4 regions of the Dietzia sp. WMMA184 genome follow, and region 1 is predicted to be linked to each of the others. Evidence: predicted binding sites of a transcription regulator. Region 1 holds the regulator's gene; each other region holds the start of a gene.

Region 1 (4,192 bases):
GGGGATTCCTCGCCCGCCATCCCTCGGATGTGCTCCCACATCTGGAGCGGCATGTGCGGGCGGTCGGTGTCCGGTTGGACCTCGCGGAGAAGTCTCCCGCCCGGCACGGCGAGCTCACGGCGAAGTTGAGCCGCTCCGAGTCGACCGTCGAGGACGCATGCGCGGCCCTGCGACGGCGGCCGGGCGGGGCGCGGGCGTGCCGGGATCTGCGGTGGATGCTCGCCGAGTACCGGGTGGGGCTGTTCGCGCAGTCACTGGGTACGGCCCGTCCAGTGTCGGCAGAGCGGATCGACAAGGCGGTGGCGTCTGCGCTCGCCCCACGGTCGTCCAGATGACGTTGCGCGGTCAGCGGCTCGCGCGACGCTCTCGGAGGGCGATGATCTCGCGTTCGAAGTCGTCGGCCGAGCTGAACTGCTTGTACACGGATGCAAAACGCAGGTAGGCGACCTCGTCCAGATCCTGCAGAGGGCCCAGGATGGCGAGCCCGATCTCGTGGGCCGGAACCTCGGACACACCGCCGGAGCGCACTGCGTCCTCGACCTGCTGGGCGAGGCGACGGAGAGCGTCCTCGTCGACCGATCGTCCCTGGCACGCGCGGCGGACACCGCGAACGACCTTGTCCCGGCTGAACGCCTCGGTCACCCCGTTCCGCTTGAGAACCGTCAGCAGTGGCGTCTCGAGCGTCGTGAACCGGTGTCCGCACCGGGGGCACTCCCGTCGACGCCGGATCGCCTGTCCCTCGTCGACGGATCGTGAGTCGATCACCCGGGAGTCCTCGTGATGGCATGTCGGGCAGTACATTCCCGTGGGGCCCTTCGTCGACCGGAGTTCACACGTCCCGGATCGTGCCTGACGGAACGCGGGGGTGGCAGACCGCCGCCCGCGGTCCATTCTAGGAGGCCCGCTGCCCGGTCACGCGTAGGCGGGTCCGCCGAGGAAGGCCACTGCGAGAAGCATGATCACGCCGAATGCAATCCCGCACGCCAGCAGTGCCCAGGCCGGCACGTCGTCGACCACCCCGGTGGACACCGGGGCCTCGACGTGGCACGCCCGCGCGCGGTCCGTCGAGACCGGGCGCACGAGTACACGCCGACCGGGGGCGACCGATGTGACGGTGGCCGGACGGGCCGCCACCCGCGGCCGGACGAGGTTCCCCGCACGGGCGGACGTGACGGCCAGCCGATTGCCCTCGGGTCGGACCAGCGTGCGCCGCGGCGCAGGCGTGGGACGCACGAGCACCGACACATCTCTCGGCCGGTCGAGGTGAGCGCCCTGTCCACGATGGTCATCGGGGCAGACCTCGGTCCACCGCACGGCCGGACGTGGGTGGGACTGAAGCTCGACAACGGTCATGGTGGCTCCCTACTCGATACGGTGTGCGATCAGGGTTCGCACACCTGTATGTCTGTCTCAGTACATCTGTTCGAATCCGAACTCCCCTAGAGTTGTATCACGCGACTCCGACACAATCACGATTCGCAGAGGAATTTCTTCGAACACGTGTGTGGCGCAAGGCGGTGGTTGGCACTAGGGTGTAGACAGATCACAGCGTCGAACATCCATTCGCCGAAGGGACCCCACGAGATGCCGAAGCCCGATTTCGAGTCACTGACGGACCGACAGAAGAGCGTTCTCCTGCACATCCACGACACCGTCAAGGAGCGTGGTTATCCGCCGAGCATCCGCGAGATCGGGGACGCGGTCGGCTTACAGTCCACGTCGTCGGTGGCGCATCAACTCCGCACGTTGGAGAAGAAGGGCTTCCTGACGCGGGATCCTCACAAGCCGCGCGCGGTCGACGTCCACGGTGTCCCGGGGCAGAAGTCACGGGGCCGCCGGTCACCTGCGCCGGAGCCCCAGCGTCCGGGAGGCGCGGTCGAACCCGTCTACGTACCCGTCCTCGGCCGGATCGCGGCGGGCGGGCCCATCCTCGCGGAACAGGCCGTCGAGGAGATCTTCCCCCTGCCGGCGGACCTCGTCGGGTCAGGTGATCTGTTCATGCTCAAGGTCGTCGGCGAGTCGATGATCGACGCCGCCATCTGCGATGGCGACTACGTGGTGGTCAGGCGGCAGAACGTCGCGGACAACGGGGAGATCGTCGCCGCCATGATCGACGGGGAGGCCACGGTCAAGACCTTCCGGAACGACTCGAGCGGAGTCTGGTTGTTGCCCCACAATCCGTCGTTCAGCCCGATTCCGGGCGAGCACGCGACGATCCTCGGCAAGGTCGTGACGGTGTTCCGGAAACTCTGAGTCCCGGTTCGAACGACGCGCCGCCCGTCCCCGCAGGGGTCAGGCGGCGCCGTCATGTGGATCGCGGACCGCGAACTCGTCCAGTTCGCCGGCCACGGACGCGGGCAACCGGACCACCAGCCGGGTTCCGTCCTGGGTGTGTTCCTCCTCGACCACCGCGCCCTCGGCGTGGACCCGCGACACCACGTCCCCGCGGGAGTACGGGACGGACAGGGTCAGCTCGGTGTCCCCGGAGGCGACGATCTGGGTGATCCTCTCGAGGAGTTCGTCGACACCCTGCCCGGTGACCGCCGAGACGAACACGGCGTCGGGCAGCGCGTGGTGCAATTCGGTGAGGACCACGGGATCCGCGGCGTCGATCTTGTTGATCACCAGGAGTTCCCGAGGCCGCTCCGCGTTCTGCTCTTCCACCACCTCGTTGATCACCTTGCGCACCGCCTCGATCTGGCGGAGCGGGAAGGCATCCGAACCATCCACCACGTGGAGGAGCAACTCGGAGTCGACGACCTCTTCAAGAGTCGACCTGAAGGCCTCGACCAACTGGGTCGGCAGATGCCTGACGAATCCCACGGTGTCCGTGAAGACGACCGCCCTGCCGTCGGGCAACTCGGCCTTCCTCGTCGTCGGATCGAGGGTGGCGAACAGGGCGTTCTGAACCAGGACGCCGGCTCCGGTGATCCTGTTGAGCAGGCTGGACTTCCCGGCGTTCGTGTATCCGGCGATGGCGATGGACGGCACCGGAGTGGAACGCCGACGGTGCCGTTTGGTGTCCCGGGCCTGCTTCATCCCCTTGATGTCGCGACGCAGACGGGCCATCCGCTCGCGGATCCGGCGCCGATCGGTCTCGATCTTGGTCTCACCCGGGCCGCGAAGACCGACGCCGCCGTTGCTGCCGGCACGGCCGCCCGCCTGGCGGGACAACGACTCGCCCCACCCACGCAGACGGGGCAGCATGTACTCCATCTGGGCGAGCGACACCTGGGCCTTGCCCTCACGGCTGGTGGCGTGCTGCGCGAAGATGTCGAGGATCAGCGCGGTACGGTCGATGACCTTGACATTGACCGCCTTCTCCAGCGCGAGCAGCTGCCCCGGGGTGAGCTCGCCGTCGCAGATGACGGTGTCGGCGCCGGTCGCCGCGATCACGTCCTTGAGGACGCTGACCTTGCCCGACCCGATGTACGTGGCGGCATCGGGCTTGTCGCGGCGCTGGATGAGCGCGTCGCACACCTCCGATCCCGCGGTCTCGGCGAGCTGGGCGAGCTCGTCCATCGCGGCGTCCGCCTGCGCGGCGGACCCTTCGGTCCAGACACCGACGAGCACGACACGTTCGAGTCGGAGCTGGCGGTACTCGGCGTCGTTGACGTCCTGGAGTTCGGTGGAGAGCCCCGCCACCCGGCGCATCGAGGATCTCTCCTCGAGCTGGAATTCACCGATGGATGGATCGAGGTCGCGTGTCGGCCGGTCAGCGGCCGTGTGATCAGTAGTCATTCGGGTTCATCTTCTCACACCGGGCCCCCCGGTGTCCCGTTCGAGACGGTGTGCTACCGACCACGGTGGTAATGACCGTGGGCGACGAGTGTGGACGGCCCTGTGAGCGAGGACCCGGCACCGGTCAGTGATACCTCCACCTCGCCGCCCGGGACCACCACGACGACGTCGCCCGTCGCCTCCCCCGAGTCGGCCAGCGCGGCGACCGCGGTCGCGACGATTCCGGTTCCGCAGGACATGGTCTCCCCTGATCCCCGCTCGTGGACCCGCATGGAGACCCGACCGTCCACCATCGGGGTGGCGATCTCGACATTGACGCCGTCGGGAAAGAAGGCCCGGTCGTACCCGGGGGCCTCCTGCACCCGCAGCCCGGCGAGGTCCGCGGCGTCCAGATCGGGGACCACACAGGCGAGGTGCGGATTGCCCATGTCGACGGCGAGCCCGGCGAACG
Region 2 (4,192 bases), 720 kb from region 1:
GAACGGCGTCACGCTCCGAGACCAGCTCCGCCACCGACGCGTCGATGCGGGCTCGTTGGAAGTCCCCGATCGCCAGTCCTTCGACGACCTCCCACTCCGCGCCGCGGCTGCGGCAGGGCAACCCCGTCACCACACCCGGCACGGTGCCGTACTGCCCCTCCGACGGCAATGCGACCGTGGTCCAGCTCTCCCCACTGGTGCCGTGCACCCAGTCGCGCATCTGGTCGACCGCCGCGCCGGCGGCCGAGGCGGCCGACGACGATCCGCGCACCGAGATGATCTCGGCTCCCCGGTTCGCGACCCGTGGGATGAACGTGTCGGCCAACCACTCCTCGTCGAGCCCGGAGGTGACCGGCTCGCCTCGTCGCGTCAGGTACGACACGTCGGGGAACTGGGTGGCCGAGTGGTTGCCCCAGACCACCACCCCGTCCAGGTCGGCGACCGGCGCTCCCAGCCGGGTGGCGAGCTGGCTGAGCGCGCGGTTGTGGTCGAGCCGCATCAGGGCGGTGAAGCGACCGGCGGGGACGTCGGGCGCGTGTCGGTGGGCGATGTAGGCGTTGGTGTTGGCGGGGTTGCCCACCACCACCACCCGCACGTCGTCGGCGGCGTGGGCGTTGATGGCGCGGCCCTGTTCCCGGAAGATCGCCCCGTTGGCGGTGAGCAGGTCGGCGCGCTCCATCCCCTTGCCGCGCGGCCTGGCGCCCACCAGGAATGCCGCGTTGGCGCCGTCGAACGCGGTGTCCACGTCGTCGGTGATCTCGATCGACTCGACCAGCGGGAGAGCGCAGTCCTCGATCTCCATCGCGACGCCCTCCGCCGCGACCACGGCCGACGGGATGTCGAGCAGACGCAGGCGGACCGGGGTCCCGGGCCCGAACACCAGCCCGGAGGCGAGACGGAACAGCAACGAGTAGGCGATCTTTCCGGCGGCGCCGGTGACGGTCACGGTGGCCGGGGTGGCGGTGACCGGGGTAGAGGTGCTCATGTGGGACGGACCTTCCGGGGACGACGACGGGGTCGGTTCCCACAGTAGTGAGAATCCGACCCCGCCTCCCGCCTCCGCGGGCGGTGTACACCTGACGTCCACCCGAGCGTCGACTCAGGCGTGGATCTCGGCGCCCGTCTTCCGGCGGACCTCGTCGATGGTCACGTCCGGCGCCAGTTCGACGAGTCGGAAGCCCTCCGGCGCGATGTCGAGGACGCACAGGTCGGTGACGACCCGCTGGACGCAGCCCTTGCCCGTGTACGGGAGCGTGTTCTCCTGCATGAGCTTGAGGTCGCCCTTGCGGGTGACGTGGTCCATCATCACGATCACGCGGTCGGCGCCGTGGACGAGGTCCATCGCACCGCCCATGCCCTTGACCATGGCGCCGGGGACCATCCAGTTGGACAGGTCGCCGGACTGCGAGACCTGCATAGCGCCGAGGACGGCGACGTCGACGTGACCGCCGCGGATCATGGCGAAGGACTCCGACGACGAGAAGAACGCCGCCCCCGCCTCGGCGGTGATGGTCTCCTTGCCTGCGTTGATCATCTCGGGGTCGAGCTCGTCGTCCGTCGGGTACGGCCCGACGCCGAGGATGCCGTTCTCCGAGTGGAGGGTCACCTGCACACTCTCGGGAAGATATCCGGGGATGAGGGTGGGCATACCGATACCGAGGTTGACGTACTGGCCGTCGGTGAAATCCGCGGCGATGCGAGCCGCCATCTGCTCGTGGGTCCAGCTCATGGCTCAGGCCTCCCTGGTGGTGCGGATCTCGACGCCGGTCTCCTGGCGGCCGACCTCGACAATCCGTTGGACGAAGATGCCGGGGATGTGGACGTTGGCCGGGTCGATCCCGCCCGGCTCGACGACCTCCTCGGCCTGCACGATCGTGATCCGACCGGCCATGGCCACGTCCGGGTTGAAGTTGCGAGCCGTCCCACGGAACTGCAGGTTGCCCACGGTGTCGGCCCTGTGGGCGTGGACCAGGGCGAAGTCGGTGACGATCCCGCGCTCGAGGACGTACTGTTCGCCGTCGAAGACCCGGACCTCCTTGGGCTCGGACGCCTTGGCGACGCCCCCCTCGCCGTCATAACGCAGCGGCAGGCCCCCGTCGGCGACCATCGTGCCGACGCCGGCCGGGGTGTAGAAGGCGGGGATGCCGGCGCCTCCGGCCCGCATGCGCTCGGCGAGCGTGCCCTGCGGCGTGAGCTCCACCTCGAGCTCGCCGGAGAGGTACTGGCGGGCGAACTCCTTGTTGGCGCCGACATACGAGGCCGTGGTCCGGGTGATCCGGTGCGATTCCAGAAGCTTGCCCAGGCCGAAACCGTCGGTGCCGCAGTTGTTGCTCACCGTGCTCAGGTCGGTGGCGCCCTGCTCGAGGAGCGCGTCGATGAGGACGGCGGGGATGCCGACCAGACCGAACCCGCCCACGGCCAGGGAGGCACCGTCGGGGATGTCCGCGACCGCGTCCGCGGCCGACGAGAAGATCTTGTTGGTCATGTCACGAACCCTATCCGGTGTTCGCATCTTGTACAAGTGTTCGCCCTTCGCACGATCTCCGCGTATCGTGGTCCCGAACCGGAAACCAGACGCACGAGAGGACCGACACCATGCCCGCCACCCTGTCCCACGAGGTCAGCGGACCCCGGTCCGCCGACACCCCCGTCCTCGTCCTCCTCGGATCACTCGGGTCCGACCGTTCGATGTGGGACGCGCAGGTCCGGGACCTGTCCCGCGACCACACCGTGGTCGCGGTGGACCACCGGGGCCACGGCACGTCCGAGGTCGCCCCCGGGCCGTGCACGATCGCCGACCTGGCCGCCGACGTTCTGGCCCTGCTCGACTCGCTCGACGTCGACCGGTTCCACGTGGCCGGGTTGTCGCTCGGTGGCGCGGTGGCCCAGTGGCTCGCCGTCCACGAACCCACCCGCGTGCTCTCCACCGCCCTCCTGTGCACCGCCGCGAAGTTCGGTGAACCGTCCGGCTGGGCCGATCGCGCCGCCGCGGTCCGCGAGGGCGGGACGGCCGCGGTCGCCGACGCCGTCGTCGCACGGTGGATCACCGCCGCGCGGGCCGAGGCCGAGCCCGAGCTGGTCGCCGGGCTCCGTGAGATGGTCCTGGGCACCCCGGCCGAGGGATACGCCTCCTGCTGCGACGCGCTGGCCGGCTGGGACAACCGCGCCGAGCTGGGTCGGATCTCCTGCCCCACCCTCGTGCTCGCCGGGGAAGAAGACCCCTCCACTCCCCCGGAGGTACTGCGCGAGATCGCCGACGGGGTGCCCGGAGCGGACTTCGTCGTCGTCTCCCCGGCGGCCCACGTGCCCACCGTCGAGATCCCGGACCGCATCACCGACGTGCTCCGCCGACACCTCGACGCCGCACGGAACACGGGCGCGGCGTGACCCGCCCCGACGTAGTGTCGACCCCGGCCGGGTCCGTGGACGACGGCGGCGACCGCCCGGCCTCCCCCGACTTCGTCCAGTCGCTCGCGCGCGGCCTGGCGGTCATCCGGGCATTCGACGCCCGCCAGCCACGCCAGACCCTCAGTGACGTCGCGCGCAACACCGGACTGACCCGGGCGACCGCCCGCCGCTTCCTCCACACCCTCGTCGAACTGGGCTACGTGGACACGGCCGACTCTGTCTTCTGGCTCACCCCCCGGGTCCTCGACCTCGGGTACAGCTACCTGTCGGCGCTCCCGCTGACCGATCTCGCCCAACCGCACCTGGAGAAGCTCAGCTCGCGGCTCGGCGAATCCTCGTCCGTGGCGGTACTCGACGGCCCCGACATCGTCTACGTGGGGCGCGTCCAGGTGCGTCGCATCATGACCATCGGCATCACCATCGGAACCCGGTTCCCCGCCTACGCCACATCGATGGGGCGGGTCCTGCTCGCCTCGCTCCCCGCCGAGGACCTCGACGCCTACCTCGCCGCGACGGACCTGCGGGCGCTCACCCCCCACGGCCTCGCCGACGAGTCAGCGCTCCGCGCGGAGCTGGCGCGGGTGGCAGAGCGCGGGTGGTGCGTCGTCGACCAGGAACTCGAGCCCGGCCTGCGCTCGGTGGCCGCCCCGGTCCACGACCGCCACGGCGCGGTCAGCGCCGCCCTCAACGTCTCCACCCACGCCGCCCGCTACTCCCCCGACCAGCTCACAGGCGAGGTCATCCCCGAACTGCTGGCCACCGCCCGCGCACTGTCGGCCGACCT
Region 3 (4,192 bases), 1.3 Mb from region 1:
CCTCGGACCCGAGCTGGCGGAGGTCGAACGGCTTGGGCTCGACGGACCGGCCGCCGAGACGCCCACCGGGAGCCTCGGGGTAGTAGTCGGAGTAGTCCTTGACCCACTCCAACCGCAGGGGGCTGTTGGCGAGGACGAAGTCCAGGACCTCGGGACCGCGGTCGACGTAGGTGTCGATCTTCTCGGGCTCCACCGCGTCGCCGATGATCGAGCGGAGGTACGTGCGGGCCGCCTCCGGGGTGTCCAGGACGCCGTCGCGTCGGAGCACGGAGTTGTTGGGGATCCACACGCCGCCGCCGGAGCGCGCGGTGGAGCCTCCGTAGTGCGGGGCCTTCTCTACGAGGACCACGCTGAGGCCCTTCTTTGCTGCAGCGAGGGCGGCCGTCATGCCTGCTCCACCGCTGCCGACGACGACGACGTCGAATTCCTGATCTGCCATGTAGAACACGTTATAGAACTGAGCGCCGTGGCGCCAGACGGCCCAGGTAGCATCCCCCTCATGCTCAACGAGGAGACCCGCGCCACACTTGCCCAGCGACTCTGGGACGCCGAGTCGGACGTCGCGCCGATCGCGCCGCTGACCGACGACCATCCTGACATGACCCCGGACGACGCCTTCGAGATCCAGCTGGTCAACATCCGCCGCAGGCTCGATGCCGGCGCGGTGGTGACCGGCCACAAGGTGGGCCTGGCGTCCAAGGCGATGCAGGAGATGATGGGCGTCGACGAGCCCGACTACGGGCATCTGCTCGACACGATGGAATACCCCGAGGGCACCGCGATCGAGGCGGCCCGGTTCTGCTTCCCGCGGGTCGAGGTGGAGGTCGGCTTCATCCTGGGCGCCGACATCCCGCCGGAGGGATGTTCCCAGGAGGAGGCCGCCGCGGCGATCGAGTGGGTCGTCCCCTCGATCGAGTTGATCGACTCCCGCATCCGGGACTGGAAGATCACGCTGCCCGACACGATCGCGGACAACGCCTCGTCGTGTGGCTACGTGGTGGGCGAGCAGCGGGTCCGGCTCGCGGACATCGACGTCGCGGCGATCGACGCGACCCTCTACAAGAACGGCGAGTTCCTCGCGTCCGGGCGTTCCGACGCGGTGCTCGGTAACCCGCTCAATTCGGTCGGGTGGCTCGCGTCGACGGTCGCCAAGTTCGGTGTCCGTCTGCGCAAGGGCGACGTGATCCTTCCGGGCACCGCGATCCGCGCGATGGACGCCGCCCCGGGCGACAGCTTCCGCGCCGAGTTCGCCGGGCTGGGCGACGTCACCATGGACTTCCGCTAACCGTCCGCGGCCAGCGCGCGACCGGCCGCCGCGGCGACGCGGGTGACCAGCGGCTCGAGCCGGGCCAGCGCGCTCTCGTCCGCCGCGCTGGCGGACAACGCGGCGACGGCCCGCGTCCCGCCTGCGCGCTCCTCGTCGTCGTCGTCGAACACCGGCGCCGCCACGCAGTACAGGCCGGGCGTGAGCTCGGCGCGGTCGATCGCGCGTCTCCTCCGTCGTATCTCGGCGAGCTCCACCGCCAGGGCGTCGGGGGAGGTCACAGTGGTGTCCGTCCACTCGACCAACGGCTCCTGCGCCACGCGCTCGGCCGCTGCCTCGTCGAACGCCAGCATCGCCTTTCCCACCCCTGTGCAGTACGCCGGCAGGCCGCCGCCGATCCGCGACGGCGACGGGATCGGCCGCGGCCCGTGCAACTTGTTGAGGTAGACCACCTCGTCGCCGTGCAGGGTGGCCAGGTGAACGGTCGCGCGCGTGGCCTCGAAGAGGTGCGCGAGAAACGGTGTGAGCACCCGGCGGATCCGCTCGTACGCCGGCGAGACCGGGATCGGGTCCAGCTCGTGCACCAACGGCCCCAGCCGGTAGCGCTGCCCGATCCTCGTCACCGCGTCGTTGCGCTCGAGCGCGGCCAGGAGGCGCAGCGTCGTGGACTTGGCCAGCCCGGTCTCGCGCGCGATCTCACTGAGCGTCATCCCTGTCCCGCCCGCCGTCACGCGTAGCACCTCGAAGGCGCGGTCGACGGGAGAAGAGGGGGGCTCGGTCATGCGGTGAGTGTAGCGCGCGGGTCGGACACCGGAGGCCGGGCGGATCGAACGCTTGCGCTAACACCTGCAGTGCCGTACTGTCGAACACAAGTTCTAAATCGAGCGCGAGGGGGGTGGGGGAATTGTCGACGACGAAGTCACTGTTCGCGGTTCCGGAATCCCTGGGCGGGCTCGACTCGACGGAGGTGAGCGAGGCGGCACGGGCCGCGACCCTGGCGCAGAACCGGGCAGGTGCGACCCGGCTGGAGGCGGCAGCGGCCCTGGTCGAGCAGATGTCCCGGGCGGATGAGGTCGGCACGGGCGTCGACCGCACCGAAGGGGTCGCCGGGAGCGGTGCTCGTGCACGTTCGGCATACGCACGGTTGGACCCGCAATCCAGGGCTCGTGACCATCTCGTGGCGGCCTGTCAGCTCACGTGCTGGCACGCCGCGCGTCTGGTCACCGCCGGGGTCCAGATCCATTCGCGGCTCGCGCGACTGCGGGCCTCGGTGGAGCGCGGGGTCGTTCCCGAACAGCTCGCCATCGACATCGCCTGCAAGCTGGCCGAGGTGCCCGACTCGATCGTCTCGGACGTGGAGGACGAGGTCGTGGCGGGCATCGTCGACGACCTGGACGGCGGTGACCGGCCGACTCGCAATTCGGTGGACGGCCGGATCGATGAGGCCGTCGGCCGGCTCGACCCGGAGGGCGCCGAGGATGCCCGGGCCCGGGCGGCGCTCACGCGTACGGTCCGGTTCCGGTCGGGCCGGAACGGGATGGCCTCGATGTGGGCGAAGCTGCCTCTGGCCGATGCGGAGTTGCTGCGGGGACGTATCGAGACCGACGCCCGCGCTGCCTCCGGAGACGGGGTGCCCGGCACGCTGGATCAGCTGCGTGCCGACGCTCTCGCCTCCCTCGCCGTGTACGCCCCGGCGCCCGCCCCGGCCCCGGCGCCCGCCGACGCCGGCGGGACGGACTCCGGCCCGGGGGACGACGGATCGATCGAGCTGGGTGAGGTCACCGTGGGTGCGGACATGCCCAGGCCGTCGCTCGGTAACGCCGCCGCAGCCGGCCGGCCGATCCGGGTGAGCGTGATCGCCGCGGCCGCGCAGGGGCTGCCCAACCGCGTGGAATTCGTGCACGGCGCATACAGCAGTTACTCCTGGTTGTGCCAGCAGTTGCTGGAGGGCGCCGACGCACGCGTGCGGTTCGAACTCGTCGACCCCGCCCCCGGCGTGCTCGACTCCCCGGAACACGCCCTGCGCTACCTGATCACCCCCGCGATGGCGGAGCGCATCCGCATGCGCGACGGCACCTGCCGACATCCGGGGTGTTCGGTTCCCGCGGAGGACTGTGACGTGGACCATGTGATCGCGTTCAACACGAAGGATCCCGAACTCGGCGGGCCGACCACCGAGTGGAACCTCGTCTGCCTGTGTCGGAAACACCACCGGGAGAAGACGTTCGGGACCAACGCCTACAGGCCCGGCCCACTCGGCGAACTGATCATCCTCACCGACACCGGACACCAACACCGCACCAGACCCAAGGGCCCCTTGGCCCGTGCGCGCGACGCCATACGGGAACGCGAGTGGAACGCCTTCGCCGACCGGCTCATCAGCGCAGACGGTCACCTCACGAACCCTCCGGGCGCGGCCCGGGCGCGCGCACGGCCGGCCTGAGTGCCGGCGTGCACCGCCCTGGAGTGCCGCGATTTCACTGAGTGGCACAACCTGTTGTCCCGCGAGCCCGCCCGCGCGACACTTCCGTCATGACAGACAAGACCAAGCTCACCGCCGCGATCGTGGGGTCCGGCAACATCGGAGCCGACCTCATGTACAAGCTCGAGCGCAGCGAGTACATCGAGCCCAAATGGATGATCGGCATCGACGCCGAGTCCGAGGGCATGAAGCGCGCCGCCGACCACGGCCTCACCTGCATGGCGGGCGGCGCCGACGAACTGCTCACCTCCATCGAGGCCGGTGGCGAGAAGCCCGACCTGCTGTTCGAGGCCACCAGCGCGTACGTGCACAAGGCCTACGCGCCCAAGTACGAAGAGGCCGGCATCATCGCCATCGACCTCACCCCGGCCGCGGTCGGCCCGATGGTCATCCCGCCGGCGAACCTCCACGAGCACGTCGACGCCCCCAACCACAACATGGTCACC
Region 4 (4,192 bases), 3.2 Mb from region 1:
GTGGAAGGCGATCGGCCCGCTGCTGACGCTCCTGCCCGAGAAGGTCAGCCGCCGCTTCGTCTGACCCACTGGTGGCCCCACCCGGGCCCCGACGAGGGCCGCGCCGGTCATGCCCGGCGCGGCCCTCGTGGTGTCAGAAGGGTGGTGGGTCGATGAGTTCGTCGAGGCGTTCGTGGAGTAGGGCGCGGATGCCTTTTTCGATGTCGCTGTGGTGGGGTTTGTTGCGGGCCCACCAGCGGCTGGCGCTCTCGGGGGTGGCGCTGGCGGGAGTGGCTTTCTCGGGCGTGGTGTCGGTGGCCGCGCTGGTGGTGGCGGCGGCGCCGGCGGCGTCCGTGCCTGTGCCGTTCCCGGTGGCCTTGCCGTTCCCGGAGGTGCCCGTCCCGGTGCCGGGGGCGGGTGGGGCGGGGTCGTAGGTGCGGGCGCGTTCGGCCTTGCGGCGTTCGGTGTTGCGGCGTTCGGTGCGGTGGCGGGAGGCGCGGCGGGACCAGAACGTCGGCTCGGCGTCGGCCTTCTCGTCGCCGGTGGGGTCGGGGCTGCGGCGTTGCTGCCGGGTCCACGCCTCGGTTTCGGCGTGGGCCTGTTCGCGCCGGTACTTGGCAAGTGGGCCGGAGGGTCGGGTGAGCATGGTCGAGCCGTCCGGGGTGCGCACGGTCAGGGTGCCGTCGGGCTGCAGTTCGTAGATCCAGTCCGAGAAGGTCTTGAACCGGTGATGACGCCGGCACATCGCGGCCAGGTTGGCCTCGATGGTGTGCCCGCCCCGACGGGGGTCGGCGTGATCAAACGGCACCACATGATCCAGATCACAGGCCTCGGCCGGGATCGCGCAGCCGGGGTGGCGGCAGGTGCCATCGCGCAGCCGGATCCGGCGGGCCAACTGGGCGCTGGGCCGGTATTTCAGGGCGGCCCGGGAGTCGTCGGCGGCCCCGATGCGCGGGTCGATGGGCTCGAAGGTGGCCCCGTCGCTGGTGGCGAGCATGTCGAGCAGGGCCTGCAGGGCGGCCTGGCCGGTGCGGGTGAACTCCACCCGGGCGCCGCCGGCGTCGCGGGCGGTGTTGCCGGTGGCGATGACGGTGACCTTCGGCCGCAACGCCACCCCGGCACCAGGCGCGCCGGGCTGACCGGGCCGACCGGCGCGACCAGCGGCGCCAGCTAGGCCGGCGTCGCCGCACACCAGGGACATCAGGGCGTCGGCGCGCCGCTCGGCGATCGAGTAGTCCTCGACCTCGCCAGCGGCCGCGCGATCGCCCGCGTTGGCGGTGTCGGCGTTGGCGGTGTCGGCTTGGGTGCTGGCGGCGGCTTGGGCGTCGGCGTACTTGTGGTCTTTCACGCGCTGGTCGAGGGCCTCGGCCAGGACGGCGGCTTCCTCGGTGGCCAGGATCGCCGACACGCTCGACATGCCATCGACGCCCTTGTGGAACCGCACCCCGCGGGTGCGGGCCGCCTCCTGGCGGCGCAGGCGGATCCCGTCGGCGTCGTAGCGGGCGATGATCGCATCGACGTTGCCGCGGATGGCTTTCTCACCAAGGCGCACCCCGCCCTCGATCGCGGCGAGATACTCCTCGACGACCCGCCGCTGCACCGCCTCGAGCACATCGACGTGGACGGTGGCCATCTGCGAGGCCAGTATCTTCGCGGCCTGCAGATCCAGCCGCCCCTGCGCCATCGCGGACAGGATCTCCGGATACCGCAAGTGCAGATCGACAGCGAAAGTGATCATCCGTTCGGCCCGGCCCGTCGAGATCGCCATCGCCGACACCACGTACCCGGCCGCGACATCGATCGGATCGAGCACCGCATGACCGGGCCGACACTCACCGCTGCCCGCCCCGGACTCCTCCCGGCGTTGGCATTCGACAAATAGCTCGTAGCAGGCCACGAACCGGCGCGCCGCCGCGCGATTCTCGCCCATCCACCCCTCACGCGCCGCCGCCCGCAGCTCCGACAGTGAAGAGGGCGAGGCGGAAGACGAGGAGGCGCCGGCCGCACTGCCGCCCGGCGACGACGAACCACCGGACGGGAACGAGCCGCCGGACGAACGGTCTGCGTTACCGCCCATGTGCCCCACCCCCTGACCGTGCGCCGCCTACCCGGTGTCGAATCTGTGTTCTATAATACGCACACACATTCGACTAGGCAAGGGTTTTCCCCCGGCGCACCGGGGGAGCACCGGGGGCGCACCGGGGGTCGAGCAGCTAGGCCGAATCGCGTGGTTCCGGGCCGACGACGTCGAAGAGCATGGCGGTGAACTGCCCGTCGGTGTCGACTTGACGACGGTGGAGGCGGAGCCGACGGGGCAGCAGGGGTCGGCCGGAGCCGAGGACGACCGCGCACTGATGGATCCACACCCGGTCGAGCAGACCGAGGTCGGCGAACTGCCCGGCGAGGTCGCCGCCGCCGACCACCCAGACGTCCCGCCCCTCCGCGGCCTCGACGAGGCGGGGGTGCAGGTCGGCGATATCGCCGGCGAAGTATTCCACGCCGTCGACGGGGTCGAGGTCCCGGTGGGTGACGACCCAGGTGGGCTGGGAGTACGGCCAGACGAACGGCTGGCCGTCCTTGGTGAGATCCCGGCGGACCCACTCGAAGGTGTTCGCACCGCAGACGATCGAGCCGACGCCGGCGAAGAACCGGTCGAAGTGGAGCTCGGGCACCGACTCGTCATCGGCCCCGGCAGTCGACCCCGGCGCGGCGCCTCCGGGAGTGGCGAACAGCCAGGAGAGGCTTTCGTCGTCGTCGGCGATGTACCCGTCGAGGCTCGTCGCGGTGCAGTAAATCGTGGCCATGCTCAAGAATCGCACGGTGGCGCGCCCCGCGCGAGGGGGACGGCGCACCCCGCTGAGCGGGCCGGGCGCACGAGCCGGCGCGGGAGACGGCGCCGGTGCGGGCGTCAGCGCCGGCCGCGTGCCTCGCGGTAGATCTCGACCAGGGAGTCCGTGGAGGAATCGAAGGTGGGGCCCGGGTGGGTGTCGGCGGTGAGGGCGCCCAGCAACTCGCCGGCCTGGGCCTTGCCCAGCTCGACGCCCCACTGATCGAACGCGTTGATGCCGAGGATCGCGGCCTGGGTGAACACGATGTGTTCGTACAGTGCGATGAGCTGGCCGAGGACACCCGGCGAGAGCGACGGCGCGAGGATCGTGGTGGACGGCCGGTTCCCGGGCATGACCTTGTGGGGCGCGAGAGTCGGGTCGACGCCGTCGGCGAGGACCTCCTCCTCGGTCTTGCCGAACGCCAGGACCCGCGACTGCGCGAACAGGTTGGCCATGAGCAGGTCGTGCATGGACACCGCGTCCGACCCATCGGTGGGGTGGGCGTCCAGGTCCGTGCCCGGGCGGGCGATCCCGATGAAATCGACGGGAACCAGCTGGGTGCCCTGGTGGAGGAGCTGGAAGAACGCGTGCTGGCCGTTGGTGCCGGGCTCGCCCCAGTAGACCTCGCCGGTGGGGTAGGTGACATCGGAGCCGTCGAGCCGGACCGACTTGCCGAGCGACTCCATGGTCAGCTGCTGCAGGTAGGCCGGGAACCGTCGGAGGTCCTGGGTGTAGGGGATCACGGCCTTGGACTGCGACCCGAGGAAGCACGTGTACCAGATCCCCAGCAGCGCCATGAGGACCGGTGCGTTGTGCTCGGGCGCCTCGGTGGCGAAGTGCTCATCCATCGTGTGGAAGCCCTCGAGCAGTTCGATGAACGCCGGTGGCCCCACCGTGATCATCACCGACAGCCCGATGGCGGAGGAGACGGAATATCGTCCACCGACCCAGTCCCAGAACTCGAACATGTTGTCCGCCGCGATGCCGAAGTCGGCGACCTTCTCGGCGGCGGTGGAGACGGCGACGAAGTGCGAGGCGATCGCGTCCTCGGAGCCGAGGGCCTCCACGAAGTGCCGGCGCGCCGCGTGCGCGTTGGCCATGGTCTCCTGGGTGGTGAACGTCTTGGAGGCGACCACCACCAAGGTCGTTGCCGGGTTGATCTCCGCGAGGGTGGCCGAGAGGTCGGCGGGGTCGACGTTGGAGACGTACCTGGCGCTGATGCCGGCCGTCCGGAACTGCCGCAGGGCGCTGTCGACCATCACCGGGCCAAGGTCGGAGCCCCCGATGCCGATGTTGAGCACCGTGTCGATCCGCTCGCCCGTGTGTCCGGTCCACTCGCCGGAGCGGACGCGGTCGGAGAAGTCGGCCATGCGTGTGAGTACCGC

The links. The regulator LexA, encoded in region 1, represses DNA repair genes until DNA is damaged. The targets are predictions, from matches to a motif close to CGAACANNTGTTCG.
Region 2: CK206_RS05275 (CoA transferase subunit A) is a predicted target of LexA. The motif match lies at 2,496-2,509, and genes of this name have one in related genera.
Region 3: CK206_RS07780 (HNH endonuclease signature motif containing protein) is a predicted target of LexA. The motif match lies at 2,128-2,141, and genes of this name have one in related genera.
Region 4: CK206_RS16815 (HNH endonuclease signature motif containing protein) is a predicted target of LexA. The motif match lies at 2,115-2,128, and genes of this name have one in related genera.

The regions. Positions count from the first base shown of each region.
Region 1 covers NZ_NXEI01000001.1:423,908-428,099, reverse strand. Annotated here, with positions in the region: gene hrpA (ATP-dependent RNA helicase HrpA) at 1-335, shown strand, start outside; gene nrdR (transcriptional regulator NrdR) at 346-801, opposite strand; gene CK206_RS01980 (hypothetical protein) at 913-1,353, opposite strand; gene lexA (transcriptional repressor LexA) at 1,543-2,253, shown strand; gene hflX (GTPase HflX) at 2,293-3,741, opposite strand; gene dapF (diaminopimelate epimerase) at 3,795-4,192, opposite strand, start outside.
Region 2 covers NZ_NXEI01000001.1:1,143,924-1,148,115, forward strand. Annotated here, with positions in the region: gene CK206_RS05265 (malate dehydrogenase) at 1-985, opposite strand, end outside; gene CK206_RS05270 (3-oxoacid CoA-transferase subunit B) at 1,100-1,729, opposite strand; gene CK206_RS05275 (CoA transferase subunit A) at 1,733-2,485, opposite strand; gene pcaD (3-oxoadipate enol-lactonase) at 2,596-3,387, shown strand; gene CK206_RS05285 (IclR family transcriptional regulator) at 3,423-4,192, shown strand, end outside.
Region 3 covers NZ_NXEI01000001.1:1,691,501-1,695,692, reverse strand. Annotated here, with positions in the region: gene kstD (3-oxosteroid 1-dehydrogenase) at 1-448, opposite strand, end outside; gene CK206_RS07790 (2-keto-4-pentenoate hydratase) at 500-1,285, shown strand; gene CK206_RS07785 (IclR family transcriptional regulator) at 1,282-2,046, opposite strand; gene CK206_RS07780 (HNH endonuclease signature motif containing protein) at 2,160-3,707, shown strand; gene CK206_RS07775 (acetaldehyde dehydrogenase (acetylating)) at 3,797-4,192, shown strand, end outside.
Region 4 covers NZ_NXEI01000001.1:3,626,571-3,630,762, forward strand. Annotated here, with positions in the region: gene CK206_RS16810 (SDR family oxidoreductase) at 1-64, shown strand, start outside; gene CK206_RS16815 (HNH endonuclease signature motif containing protein) at 134-2,056, opposite strand; gene CK206_RS16820 (dihydrofolate reductase family protein) at 2,193-2,783, opposite strand; gene pgi (glucose-6-phosphate isomerase) at 2,888-4,192, opposite strand, start outside.